One region of the Achromobacter veterisilvae genome, then DNA from elsewhere that is predicted to be linked to it. Evidence: riboswitches for the same ligand, from Rfam matches in the RefSeq annotation. Region 1 holds a riboswitch; the other holds the start of a gene.

Region 1 (6,979 bases):
GCGCCAAGTGGAAAGGGAAGGCGCGCGCGTCATCGACGGCCAGGGCCGTTTCCTGATGCCCGGGATGACCGAGGCGCACACGCATTTTTCGTGGAATGACCAGCCCTCGCTTTCCGCGATCCAATTCATGCCGCCGGAAGAACACATACTGTGGTGTGTGCGCGTGGCGAAGCGGTATCTGGAAATGGGCTGGACCTCGGCCATCGGCGCCGCGGCGGCCAAACCGCGCCTGGACGTGGTGCTGCGCAACGCGATCGACGCGGGGGAGTGCCCGGGGCCGCGCTATCTGGCGGGCAGCCAGGAGATCACGACAATCGGCGCGCTGGGCGACAATACGCTGCCGCACATGCCGTTCGAGGCGCTCAGCTTCGGCAGTGTGTGCAGCGGCCCCGAAGAGATCCGGCGGTCGGCGCGGACGTTCATCAAGTACGGGGTCGATCATCTGAAAATCAACCTGTCGGGCGAGTACATCGCCGGGTTGCCGGCCGAGATGTCGCCGTTCGCCGAGGACGAGATCGCCATGCTGGCCAGCGAGGCCAGGCGCTATGGAAAGCGCGTCGCGGCGCACGCGCGTTCCAGCGAATCGGTCAAACAGTGCGTGCGCCACGGCATCGAGATCATCTATCACGCCAGCTTCGCCGACGAAGAGGCGCTCGATATGCTGGAGGCCAACAAGGACAGGCACTTCGTCGCGCCGGGTATCGGCTGGCTGGTCAGGACGGCCTTCAATGCCTCCGATTACGGCATCACGCCCGCCATCGCCGAAAAGATGGGCTACAAGCGCGAACTGGAGATCGCCTCGGAATCGCTGCGCAAAATGCACAAGCGCGGCATCCGCATCCTGCCCGGCGGAGACTATGGCTTCGCGTGGATGCCGCATGGGACCAACGCCACCGACCTCCAGTACTTCGTCGACTACATCGGCATGACGCCCACCGAAGCGCTGGTGGCGGCCACCCGGCTGGGCGGCCAGATCATGCTGCGGCCGGATGAAATAGGCATGCTGCGCCCCGGCTACCTGGCGGACATCGTCATGGTGGACGGCAATCCGCTGGATGACTTGTCCTTGCTGGTCGATCCGGAACGGATCAGCCTGGTGATGAAGGACGGGAAGATCTGCAAGGATGCCGGCCCGCGCGGCGCGGACGCGGCGCCGCGCGCGGCCGGGCAGGGCAGCAGGGAGGCGGTCGCGGCGCATTGAACGCCGCGGCCATCAAGCCCCGGCCATGGCCCCCTTCACGCTGGCCGCGAGCAATTGCGCCGTCGCCGCCGAAAGCGTCCATCCCAGGTGGCCGTGGCCCGTGTTGTAGAACACGCCCGGCCGCTTGCCGGGGCCGACCCTCGGCATCATGTTCGGCGTCATCGGGCGCAGCCCGCACCATGGCACCACGCGCGACGTGCGGATGCCGGGGAAGTGCTGGCGGGTCCAGTCGATCAGCGGCTGGACCCGCTCGGCGCGGATGTCCATGTTGAAGCCGTTGAATTCGGCCGTGCCGGCGACGCGGAAACGGTCGCCCAGCCGGCTGGTGACGATCTTGGCGGCTTCGTCGAGCAGGCTCACGCCGGGCGCGGCGGCGCGGCTTTGCGCGTCGTCCAGGTGCACGCTGATGGAATAGCCCTTGACCGGATAGATGTTGAGCGAGTCGCCCAGCCGCTTGGCGAATTGCCGGCTCGCGGCGCCCGCGCAGATGACGATGGCGTCGGCGGATTCGCGCTGGCCGGGCCGCGCGCCGTCTTCGCCCGCGATGTCCAGCAGATAGGCGCCGCCTTCATGGACGATGTCCCGGACCTCGGCGTCCTGCACGAAGCGCACGCCCCGGCGTTCGCAGGCGCGGGCCAGGCCGCTGGTGAACTTGTGGATGTCGCCGGTGGCGTCCGACGGGGTGTAGAAACCGCCATGGCAGTCGGTCTGCAGCGCGGGCTCGATGCGGCGCGCTTCCTCGGCCGACACGGCATAGCGTTCCAGCCCGCCTTCCTGCAGCAGCGCGTTGGCGCGGCGCGCGGTTTCGAAGCTGGCGGCGTCATGGTAGATGTGCAGGATGCCCCGGCGCTCCAGGTCGAAGTCTATGCCTTCCTCTTCGGCCATGGCGAACAAGTGCTGGCGCGCTTCGATGGCCAGGCGCGTGGTGGCGATGGTGTTCTGGCGGTAGTGCCGGATCTGCCCGACGAACTGGGCCAGCCAGGAATACTTGTGCCAACTGAACCTGGGGTTGAGCAGCAGCGGCGCATTGTGGCGCCCGAGCCAGCGCAGGCCCTTCATGACGGTGGACACGCTGTTCCAGACCTCGGCGTTGCTGGCCGACAACTGGCCGCCGTTGGCGTAGGACGTTTCCATGGCGGGATAGCGCTGGCGGTCGTAAACGGTGACGTCGTATCCCAGTTTGTTCAAGGCGTAGGCGGACGTGACGCCGGTGATACCGGCGCCGATGATGGCGATGCGGGGCATGGTCGCTCCAGGGTCGAGTGGCCGCGGCCACCCGGCCGCAGCACCCCATCTGTCTCTGTACCTGAGAGCTTCACCCGTTCGCGCGGACGGCGGCGGGTTCCCCTTCGGTGGGCGCGCGCGGCGCCTCTCTCCAGATTGTCTAGACCGCGCAGTCCTGTTTGCCTGAGAGTTTCCGGGGCGGTTGCTCCGTCGGCGCCCGCCGCGGGGGCAGGTCTCTTCTGCGGGGTTTTGGATCGACTGGGAGAGAATAGCCAAAATTCCACGGAATGAGACCCAGGGTTAGTCCCAGTTTCAACGGACCCTTCGGTAACCAACTCCATCGAAGCGCTGAAGCGCGCGCTGTTCGGCGAAGTCTATGGCAGCCGGGACGAATAGACGATCTGGCCGAAAGCAGGAAGCGCCACGGCTACGAGCGGACGTTTTCCATCCCCCTGCGAATCGATTCATGGGATAGCTGGCTCAGGCGCCTGCCCAGGCCCTGATTGGCGGTTTCCGGGGCGGGGATGGCGGAAAGCACGTCCCCATTTCCCCTGTTACCTCTCTGTTGAACTGCACATTCCTGGTAAAGGAATCCCGGCGAGGATGCGCTATAACCCGTTTTTGTTGCTTCAAGCCGGACCCTTATTCATGCCCCGTGTTATCCGCCGTCCATCTGTTGCGCTGCTGGCTGTCCTGGCGGGCGTCCTGGCAGGGTGCTCATCCCCCAAACCCGAATTCGAAAAAGAAAACTTCGCCCAGAGCGACACCTATTCGCGGACGGTTCCCGCCGGCAGCGCCGCCGCCTGCGACGCCGGCCGCCGCGCCCTGCTGAGCCAGGGCTACAACATCGACAAGTTCGAGGGCGCCCGGGTGACGGGACATAAGAACTTCCAGGGCGAAGACGGCCAGCACACGCAGATCAGCTTCAATATCGAGTGCGCCTCCGACGGCAACTCGAACGAGCGCGCGACGGTGTTCGCCAACGCGGTGCAGGACCGCTACTCGATCAAGCGCACCGCCAACTCGGCCAGCGTGGGCGTGAGCGTGCTGGGCCAGGTGTCCATGCCGTTCGGCGCCAGCGACGACTCGCTGGTGAAGACGGCCAGCCAGACGGTGGCGCGCCCGCAGTTCTACGACGGGTTCTTCCAACTGTTGCAGCGCTTCCTGCCGGACGCCCAGGCCGCCTCCGCGCCGCAGGCGGCGCCCGCGAACCCGGCCCGCGCCAAGGCGCCGCCCAAGCCCGCGCCCGCCGAGCCCGCCGTGTCTCCGAACGCGCCGGCCGATACCTTGAACCCGGCGGCGGCCGCCGACGCGCCCGGCAGCGGCGGCAAGGCCGCGCCCGCGGAAAGCCCGGCGCCGGCCACCCCCGCGACGGGCGCTTCCGCTCCCGCCACCCCCGCGCCGGCGGGCCCGGACGCGGCCGGGCAGGGTGCCGGTTTGCCGTAGCGCAAACGGATGCGGCGCGGCGGTTCCTGCCGGCGCCCGCGAGCGGCGATAATCCGGGCCATGACTTATCAACTCCTGAAAATGCTCCACGTCGCGGCGGTGGCCGCCTGGCTGGGCGGCTCGCTGTTCGTGTCGCTGTTCCTGCTGTCCTCGCAGCCGCAGGAGGGCGACGAAGCCCCGAAAGAACGCAGGATGCTGGGCGCCCTGCGACGATGGACGCTGTTCGTGACCACGCCGGCCATGGTGCTGACCTGGCTGATCGGCCTGCACCTGGCCGTGACCTTCGGCTGGTTCGCCATGAGCTGGATCTGGATCAAGATCGGCTTCGCGCTGGGGCTGTCGGCGCTGCTGGGCATCCAGACCGCGGCCCTGCGCCGCATGGCGGACGGCAGCGCCCGGCGTCCGCCGCTGGTCGACCTGTATGCGCCCGTCACCGTCGTCGCGTCCGCCGCGATCGTGACGCTGGTCGTCGTCAAGCCCTTCTGAGGCCGCGCGCCGGGCTTCCGCCGCCGGCATATGCCGCGCGGCCATAACCAAACAACCCTGTAATAAGGACTCAACGAAGTATTCGTTCGCCGGGCGGACCCCCATCCCTAGAATCGTTTCTCTCATAACCGCTTAGCCTGAGAGGCGATTTCAATATGACTCCCCGTTTTTTCAAGAAGCTGCTTGGCGTGGTGCTGGCCTCGGCGGCGATGTTCCATGGGCCCGCCTTTTCGGCCGACCCCAAGCCTTTGAAGGTCGGCGTGCGCGGCGGCGTCGATGAGCAGATCTGGGAAGTGGTGGCCCAGGTCGCCAAGAAGAACGGCCTGGCCGTGGAGCCCGTGGTCATCACCGGCACCGCCAGCCCCAACGAGGCGCTGAACAACGGCGACCTGGAGGCCAATGCCTTCCAGCACATTCCCTTCCTGAACGACCAGATCAAGCAGCGCGGCTACAAGCTGGTGGCGGTGGCCAATACGCTGATCTCGCCGATCGCGTTCTATTCGCGCAAGTACAAGTCGCTGAAGGACCTGCCGGACGGCGCCCGCGTCGGCATTCCCAACGATCCCAGCAACCAGACGCGCGCGCTGGTCATCCTGCGCGACCAGGGCCTGATCACCCTGAGGGACGGCTTCGATCCGGCCACGGGCACGGCCACGCTGGCGGACGTGACGTCCAATCCCAAGAAGCTCGAGTTCGTCGAAAGCGCGTCCGTCGTGCTGGCGCGCTCGCTGCCCGACGTGGACACCGCCGCCATCGTCAACAGCTTCGCCTACCAGGCCGGGCTGATCGCCACGCGCGACGGCATCGCGGTCGAGAAGAAAGAAAACAATCCCTACGTGAACATCATCGTGGTCCGCGAGAAGGACAAGAACGCGCCGTGGGTGCCCGAGCTGATCAAGGCGTATCACTCGGAGGAAGTGCGCCAGTTCATCCTGAGCAAGTACGAAGGTTCGGTGATCCCGGTTTTCTGAGCAATGATGCAACACGAATTCTCCATCGGGGAGCAGGCCGCCGCGCCGCCGCCCCAGACCGTCGACGCGCACGTCGTGTTCGAAGGACTGCAAAAGCGCTACGAAGGCGCGCAGGGGCCGGTCGCGGCGCTGTCCGACGTGTCGTTCTCCATCGCCCGCGGCGAGGTGTTCGGCATCATCGGGCGCAGCGGCGCGGGCAAGTCCACGCTGCTGCGCTCCATCAATATGCTGGAACGGCCCACCGCCGGCCGCGTGCGGGTCGACGGCGTGGACGTGGGCGGGCTGGACGAGAACGCGCTGGTGGGGCTGCGCCGCCGCATCGGCATGATCTTCCAGCATTTCAACCTGCTGTCGGCCAAGACGGTGGCCGAGAACGTCGCCTTGCCCCTGCGGGTGGCGGGCGTGAAGCCCGCGGCGGCGCGGGCCCGCGTCGATGCCCTGCTGGACCTGGTGGGGCTGCGCGACAAGGCCGACGCCTATCCGGCCAAGCTTTCCGGCGGCCAGAAGCAGCGGGTCGGCATCGCGCGCGCGCTGGTGCACGAACCCGAAATCCTGCTGTGCGACGAAGCCACGTCGGCGCTGGACCCCGAAACCACGCAGGCCATCCTGAGCCTGCTGCGCGACATCAACCGCAAGCTGGGCCTCACGGTGGTGCTGATCACGCACGATATGGCGGTGATCCGCGAAATCTGCCACAAGGTGCTGGTGCTGGACGGCGGCCGCAAGGTCGAGCAAGGCGAGGTCTGGCGCGTTTTCGGCAATCCGCAGGCGGACGCCACGCGCGCCTTGCTGCGCCCCTTGCAGCACGACCTGCCCGCGGACCTGGAGGCCAGGCTGGTGCCGGACCTGCGCGGCCGCAACGGCGTGGCCGTGCTGCGCCTGCGTTTCACGGGGCAGGGGCGGCCCGAGGGCGTATCGCTGCAGGCGCTGGCCGCGCTGGGGCCGGGCGCGACGCTGTTGCATGGAGGACTGGACCGTCTGCGCGGCCACGCGCAAGGCAGTCTGCTGGTGTCGGTGCCCGCCGGCGCATTACAGGAAGAGGCCGCGCGCGCCGCGCTGGTGGCCGATCAGATCAAGGTGCTGGGCTATGTCGCTGCCGATGCTTGACAAGTACCTGCAGGCGTTCCTGCAGACCCTGGCGATGGTGGGCGTGTCGGCCGCCATCGCGATCGTTGCCGGCCTGGCGCTGGCGGTGGTCCTGACCGTGACCGCGCCCGGCAACCTGTATCCCCGGCCGCGCTTCAACAAGGCGCTGTCGATCACGGTGAACACCTTCCGGGCCATCCCCTTCATCATCCTGCTGGTGGCCATGCTGCCCTTCACGCGCTTCCTGGTGGGCACCACCCTGGGCACGTGGGCCGCCATCGTGCCGCTGTCGGCCAACCTGGTGCCGTTCTTCGCGCGCATCGCGCAGGTCAGCCTGAACGAGGTTGACCACGGCCTGGTGGAGGCCGCGCGCGCCATGGGCTGCCGGCGCTGGCACATCGTGCGCCACGTGCTGTTGCCCGAAGCCCTGCCGGGCATCATCGGCGGCATGACCGTCAGCGTGATCGCCATGATCAACGCCTCGGCCATGGCGGGCGCCGTGGGCGCGGGCGGCCTGGGCGACCTCGCCATCCGCTACGGCTACGAACGCTACGAAACCCGCGTG
Region 2 (6,979 bases), 1.3 Mb from region 1:
GAGGCCGTGGACGTCACCGGATGGCTGGGCGGCTACAACTTCCAGTGGGCCTGGGCCTCGGGCGTGGCTTGCGGCAAGGCGCTGTAGGCCGGCGGGGCCGATAGCGGCGGGCGCCCCGTGTGAAAGGAATTGCAGCATTGCCATTGTGGTATTAAATAAAAATAAATATCATTTATGTTTTCGATATTGATGCCGGCCCTCATCCGAGGGCGGATCCGACGGAGACATGCATGGCCTATACCCTTCCGACCCTGCCGTACGCCTACGACGCCCTGGAGCCTCACATCGACGCGATGACGATGGAGATCCACTACAGCAAGCACCACCAGACCTACGTCAACAGCCTGAACGCGGCGCTGGAGGGGGCGGGCATCGCCACCGACGAGCCCGTCGAGGCCCTGGTGTCCCGCCTGGACCAGTTGCCCGAGGCCGTGCGCGGCGCCGTGCGCAACCACGGCGGCGGCCACGCCAACCACAGCCTGTTCTGGTCGGTCATGTCCCCCGAGGGCGGCGGCGAACCCGACGGCGCCCTGGCGGCGGCCATCGAGTCCGACCTGGGCGGCCTGGCCGCCTTCAAGGACGCCTTCACCAAGGCCGCGCTGACCCGTTTCGGCAGCGGCTGGGCCTGGCTCTCGGTGACGCCGGCCGGCAAGCTGACGGTGGAAAGCAGCGCCAACCAGGACAGCCCGCTGATGCTGGGCAATACGCCGATCCTGGGGTTGGACGTCTGGGAACATGCCTATTACCTGAAGTACCAGAATCGCCGACCGGAATACATCGCCGCCTTCTACAATGTCGTGAATTGGCCGGAAGTGGCGCGCCGCTACGCCGCGGCGAAGCGCTGAGCGCGTCCCTGGCAAGGAGGGCAGCGGTATATGAATACCTTCAGCCGTCATCGCGTGCGGCCGGCGGCCACCAGCATCAGCGTCTGGACGCTGGCCGTGCTGGTGTCCTGCCTGGGGCTGCACCAGCTATGGGCGTACCTGGACGTGCGCGCGCCGCACGTCGCGGACGCCCTGCTGGGCGGGCTGGTCGCCGCGGGCGCGACCGCGCTGGGGACGGTGCCCATCCTTTTCGCGCGCACCATTCCCCAGAAAATGCAGGACAGCATGTTCGGCTTCGGCGCCGGCGTCATGCTGGCGGCCAGCGCCTTTTCGCTGGTGGCCCCGGGCATCGCCGCGGGCCGCGAGCTGGGCTACGGGCCGTGGGGGGCGGGCCTGACGGTGGGCGCCGCCGTGCTGCTGGGGGCGGCCGTCCTGCTGATCATGGACCGCACGCTGCCGCATGAGCATTTCATCAAGGGCCGGGAAGGGATCGAGGCGCACCGCCTGCGCCGCACCTGGCTGTTCGTGTTCGCCATCACCCTGCACAACCTGCCGGAAGGCCTGGCCATCGGCGTGGGCTACGCGGGCAACGATCCCGTGCGCGGCACCGCGCTGGCCACTGGCATCGCGATCCAGGACATCCCCGAGGGGCTGGTCGTGGCGGTGGCGCTGCTGGCCGCGGGCTACCAGCGCGCGTTCGCGGTGGCGCTGGGGATGCTGTCCGGGCTGGTCGAGCCGCTGGGCGCCGTGCTGGGCGCGGCCGTGGTCGGCTGGTCGGAACCGCTGCTGCCGTGGGGGCTGGGTTTCGCCGCGGGGGCGATGCTGTTCGTGATCAGCCACGAGATCATCCCGGAGTCGCACCGCAAGGGGCACGAGGTCTACGCCACTTGCGGGCTGATGCTGGGCTTCGTGCTGATGATGCTGCTGGACACCGCGCTGGGGTAGGGCGGGCCGCCGGCGCGTAAGGGGGCGCGTAAGGGGTGTCTGACACCCCTGAAATGCCGGTCCAGGCTGAAGGCCGTCCGCCATGGGTGTCAGACACCGGTCCTTTTGTGTCGGACACCGGTCCTTTTCCGGGGCCTCTTTTCGATGTATGCTTTCGGCGCTGTCACGCATGTTGCGGGAGAGAGCGGCCTGTATGCCCGGCCGCCGCCGAAGGCGCAATTCGCCCGGAATCGCTCAGGTAACCCATACCGCCCATGCTTGCCCTGTCCCGGTTTTTCACCGCGCGGACGCGGCAAAACAGTACTCTGGAGAGACCTGGCGCCGCCCCTGGAACAAGGGACATAGCGAGCAGCCCAGGCGCCGAAGGTGCAAACCCGCTTAGCGGGGCAACTCTCAGGCAAAAGGACAGAGGGGCGGAAGATTCAGCCGTTGTGCAGGCGCAGCCCGCCTGGTACCACCGGCATTCCGTAACCCTGGCAACAATGCCGTCCCGGAGTTCCCGCGCATGTCCGCACCCCTCAAACGCACCCCGCTGGCCGAAGAACACATCGCCTCTGGCGCCCGTATGGTCGACTTCGGCGGCTGGGACATGCCCCTGGCCTACGGCTCGCAACTGGAGGAGCACCACGCCGTGCGCCAGGACGCGGGCATGTTCGACGTGTCGCACATGCTGAACGTCGACGTGACGGGCCCGGACGCGTTCGCGTTCCTGCAGCGCCTGGTCGCCAACGACGTGGCCAAGCTGACCGTGCCCGGCAAGGCGCTCTATAGCTGCATGCTGAATCCGCAGGGCGGCGTGATCGACGACCTGATCATCTACTTCTTCGCCGCCGACGAATGGCGCGTGGTCGTCAATGCCGGCACCGCCGACAAGGACATCGCCTGGATGCTGCGCGTGAAGCAGGCCGGCGGTTTCGACGTCGTCATCGCGCCCCGCCGCGACCTGTCCATGGTGGCCGTGCAGGGCCCCAATGCCCGCGCCAAGGTCTGGGCCGCGCGCCCGGCATGGCAGGCCGCCACTGAATCGTTGACCCCCTTCGTGGCCGCCGTCGTCGGCGACGATACCCTGGTGGCCCGCACCGGCTACACCGGCGAGGACGGCTTCGAAATCGTGCTGCCCGCCACCGAGGCCGTGCAACTGTGGCGCGACCTGGCCGCCCAGGGCGTGCGTCCCTGCGGTCTGGGCGCGCGCGACACGCTGCGCCTGGAAGCCGGCATGAACCTCTACGGCCAGGACATGGACGAACTGGTCCAGCCCGGCCAGGCCGGCCTGACCTGGACCGTATCCCTGAAGGACGCCGAGCGCCGCTTCATCGGCCGCGAAGCGCTGGAGCAGTTCGCCACGCCGGCCGCCTTCCTCGGCCTGAAGCTGCAGGAGCGCGGCGTCATGCGCGCGCACATGGCCGTGCGCACCAAGGAAGGCATGGGTGAACTCACCAGCGGCACCATGTCGCCCACGCTCGGCGTGTCCATCGGCTTTGCCCGCCTGCCGCAAGGCGTGCGTCCGGGCGACACGGCCGAGGTCGATATCCGCGGCAAATGGGTGCCCGCCCTGGTATGCAAATTGCCGTTCGTCCGCAACGGCAAAGAAGTCGAACACTCGTAAACTCGAAGCTTCGCGCGGGCGCCGGCCCCTATGGGGCGGCAGGGCCGCCCGCGCGAGGCGCGCAACACCATTCATCTACCCGCATTCCCTCAGGAGTTCCCATGAGTCTGCCCACCGATCGCAAGTACACCGAGTCCCATGAATGGGTCAAAGCCGAAGGCGACGTGTTCGTCGTCGGCATCACCGATACCGCCCAGGACCAGTTGGGCGACCTGGTTTTCGTCGGCGACGTGAAGGTCGGCGCCAAGCTGAACGCCGGCGAGACCGCCGGCGTGGTCGAGTCGGTCAAGGCTGCCTCCGACATCTACGCGCCGGTCGCCGGCGAGATCGTCGCTTTCAACGAAGAGCTGGAAAACAATCCCAACCTGATCAACGAATCGGCCTTCACCGCCTGGATCTTCAAGATCAAGCCGGTCAACGCGGCCGACGCCGACAAGCTGCTGGACGCCGCCGGCTACGAAGCCGTCGCCAACGGCTAAGCCGGTCGGGGAGGGCGCGCGGCCATAGCGGCCCGGCGCCCGCCCCGCCAGATGCAATACCGACCGTCCTCCGACGGCACCGCCACCCCGAGATCTCCCCATGTCGCGCGCCCTAGACACCCATACCGACTTCATCCCCCGCCACATCGGCCCCTCCGACGCCGCCCAGGCCGCCATGCTCGCCGTCATCGGCAGCGCCAGCCTGGACGCCCTGATCGAGGAAGTCGTGCCGCCCAAGATCCGCAGCCAGGCCCCGCTGGCGCTGCCGCAATCGCGCAGCGAAACCGACGTGCTGGACGAACTGAAGCAGATCGCGGGCCGCAACCAGGTCTACCGCAGCTACATCGGCCAGGGGTACTACGGCACGCACACGCCCAACGTGGTGTTGCGCAACATCCTCGAGAATCCCGCCTGGTACACGGCCTACACGCCGTACCAGCCCGAGATCTCGCAGGGCCGCCTGGAGGCCCTGCTGAATTACCAGACCATGGTCGCCGACCTGACCGGGCTGGACATCTCCAACGCCTCGCTGCTGGACGAAGGCACCGCCGCGGCCGAAGCCATGACGCTGGCGCGCCGCAGCGCCAAGTCGAAGAGCCCGGTGTTCTTCGTCTCGCGCCACGTGCACCCCCAGACCCTCGAAGTCGTGCGCACGCGCGCCGAAGGCCTGGACATCGAGATCGCGGTGGGCGACGAGGCCGAAGGCCTGCCCGAGTGCTTCGGCGTGTTGCTCCAGTACCCGCACAGCACCGGCTCCGTGTCCGACTACCGCAAGCTGGCCGAAGCCGCGCACGCGCAAGGCGCGATCGTGGCCGTCGCCACCGACCTGCTGGCGCTGGCCCTCCTGGCCGCCCCGGGCGAGTGGGGCGCGGACATCGCCATCGGTTCGGCCCAGCGCTTCGGCGTGCCGTTCGGCTTCGGCGGCCCGCATGCCGGCTTCATGGCCTGCAAGGACGCCTTCAAGCGCAACATGGCGGGCCGCCTGGTGGGCGTGTCCAAGGACGCGCAAGGCAACCCGGCGATGCGCCTGGCGCTGCAGACGCGCGAACAGCACATCCGCCGCGAGAAAGCCACTTCCAACATCTGCACCGCGCAGGTGCTGCTGGCCGTGATGGCCGGCATGTACGCCGTCTGGCACGGCCCGGCGGGCATCCGCCGCATCGCCCAGCGCGTGCAGCGCGGCACCGCCATCCTGCGCGCCGAGTTGATCAAGCTGGGCGTGAAGGTCGTCAACGACACCTTCTTCGACACGCTGCTGCTGGAAACCGGCGCGGCCACGCCGGCCATCCTGACGGCGGCCGACTGCGCCCGCATCAATCTGCGCCGCGTCGACGGCGCCCGCCTGGCGGTCTCGCTGGACGAGACCGTGACCGCCGCAGACCTGCAGGCCCTGGTCAACGTCTTCGCCGCCGGCCTGGAACGCGATGACGTCGAACTCGACCTCGACGCGCTGGACGCGGCCGCCGCTGGCGGTATCCCCGCCGGCGTGGCGCGCGAAAGCGCGATCCTGACGCATCCGGTGTTCTCCAGCGTGCAGTCCGAGACCGACATGCTGCGCTACCTGCGCAAGCTGGCCGACAAGGACCTGGCGCTGGACCGCACGATGATCCCGCTGGGTTCGTGCACCATGAAGCTGAACGCGACCGCCGAGATGATCCCCATCACCTGGCCCGAATTCGCGTTGATCCACCCGTTCGCGCCCGCCTCGCAAAGCCAGGGCTACGACGAGCTGATCGGCCGCCTGTCGGCCGCGCTGTGCGAAATCACCGGCTACGACAACATCAGCCTGCAGCCCAACTCGGGCGCGCAGGGCGAGTACGCCGGCCTGCTGGCGATCCGCGGCTACCACCAGGCCAACGGCCAGCACCAGCGCAACATCTGCCTGATCCCGTCGTCGGCGCACGGCACCAACCCCGCCTCGGCCCAACTGGCCGGCATGGACGTGGTGGTGGTGGCCTCCGACGCCAACGGCAACGTGGACCTGGCCGACCTGCGCGCCAAGATCGAGCAGGTGGGCGACAAGCTGGCCGCCCTGATGATCACGTATCCCTCCACGCACGGCGTGTTCGAGGAAGCCGTGACCGAGATCTGCGATCTGGTGCACCAGGCCGGCGGCCAGGTCTACCTGGACGGCGCCAACATGAACGCCATGGTCGGCGTGGCGCAGCCGGGCAAGTTCGGCTCCGACGTGTCCCACCTGAACCTGCACAAGACCTTCTGCATCCCGCACGGCGGCGGCGGCCCCGGCGTGGGCCCCGTGGCGGTGCGCGCGCACCTGGCGCCGTACCTGCCGGGCGTGGTGAACGAGCAGGGCAAGCTGCCCGGCGACGCCAAGGTCGGCCCCGTGTCGGCCGCGCCGTTCGGTTCGGCCGGCATCCTGCCGATCCCGTACGTGTACATCGCGCTGATGGGCGCCGACGGCCTGCGCCGCGCCACCGAAGTGGCCATCCTGAACGCCAACTACATCGCGACGCGCCTGCGCGGCCACTATCCGGTGCTGTACGCGGGCCGCCACGGCCGCGTGGCGCACGAGTGCATCCTGGACGTGCGTCCGCTGAAGGAAACCAGCGGCATCAGCGCCGAGGACATCGCCAAGCGCCTGATGGACTACGGTTTCCACGCGCCCACCATGAGCTTCCCGGTGGCCGGCACGCTGATGGTCGAGCCGACCGAATCGGAAGGCGTCGCCGAACTGGACCGTTTCATCGACGCGATGATCTCGATCCGCGAGGAAATCGCCCAGATCGAGCGCGGCGAGCGCGATCGCGAGGACAACGTCCTCAAGAACGCGCCGCACACGGCGCAGATGCTGCTGGCCGAAGAATGGTTGCACGACTATCCGCGCCAGCAGGCCGCCTATCCGGTCGAGTCCCTGCGCGACGCGAAGTACTGGCCGCCCGTCGCGCGCGTGGACAACGCCTACGGCGACCGCAATCTCGTGTGCGCCTGCCTGCCGGTCGAAGCGTACGCCTGAGCGCTGGACATCGGGCCCGGCGCAAGCCGGGCCCAGCCAAAAAAAATCCCCCGTCGCGAAGATCGGGGGATTTTTTTGCCTTGCGCCTTGCCGGGAGTTACTTCGCCGGCGCGGCCTTGCTGGCGGCGGAGAAGTCTTCCGCGATGCTGAA

What was found. Region 1 has a riboswitch for glycine ahead of WHX56_RS24300 (D-amino acid dehydrogenase). Riboswitches for the same ligand answer to the same signal wherever they lie in the genome.
Region 2: it holds a riboswitch for glycine, as region 1 does, so the genes downstream of both, gcvT (glycine cleavage system aminomethyltransferase GcvT) here and WHX56_RS24300 (D-amino acid dehydrogenase) in region 1, are expected to answer to the same signal.

Annotation. Positions count from the first base shown of each region.
Region 1 covers NZ_CP148753.1:5,234,425-5,241,403, reverse strand. Annotated here, with positions in the region: gene WHX56_RS24305 (amidohydrolase family protein) at 1-1,201, shown strand, start outside; gene WHX56_RS24300 (D-amino acid dehydrogenase) at 1,214-2,446, opposite strand; glycine riboswitch at 2,492-2,584, opposite strand; glycine riboswitch at 2,586-2,677, opposite strand; gene WHX56_RS24295 (DUF2242 domain-containing protein) at 3,074-3,871, shown strand; gene WHX56_RS24290 (CopD family protein) at 3,932-4,357, shown strand; gene WHX56_RS24285 (MetQ/NlpA family ABC transporter substrate-binding protein) at 4,513-5,328, shown strand; gene WHX56_RS24280 (methionine ABC transporter ATP-binding protein) at 5,335-6,435, shown strand; gene WHX56_RS24275 (methionine ABC transporter permease) at 6,416-6,979, shown strand, end outside.
Region 2 covers NZ_CP148753.1:16,528-23,506, reverse strand. Annotated here, with positions in the region: gene WHX56_RS00085 (NAD(P)/FAD-dependent oxidoreductase) at 1-87, shown strand, start outside; gene WHX56_RS00080 (superoxide dismutase) at 231-845, shown strand; gene WHX56_RS00075 (ZIP family metal transporter) at 876-1,769, shown strand; glycine riboswitch at 1,935-2,030, shown strand; glycine riboswitch at 2,065-2,188, shown strand; gene gcvT (glycine cleavage system aminomethyltransferase GcvT) at 2,275-3,375, shown strand; gene gcvH (glycine cleavage system protein GcvH) at 3,477-3,854, shown strand; gene gcvP (aminomethyl-transferring glycine dehydrogenase) at 3,955-6,828, shown strand; gene WHX56_RS00055 (DUF945 family protein) at 6,926-6,979, opposite strand, start outside.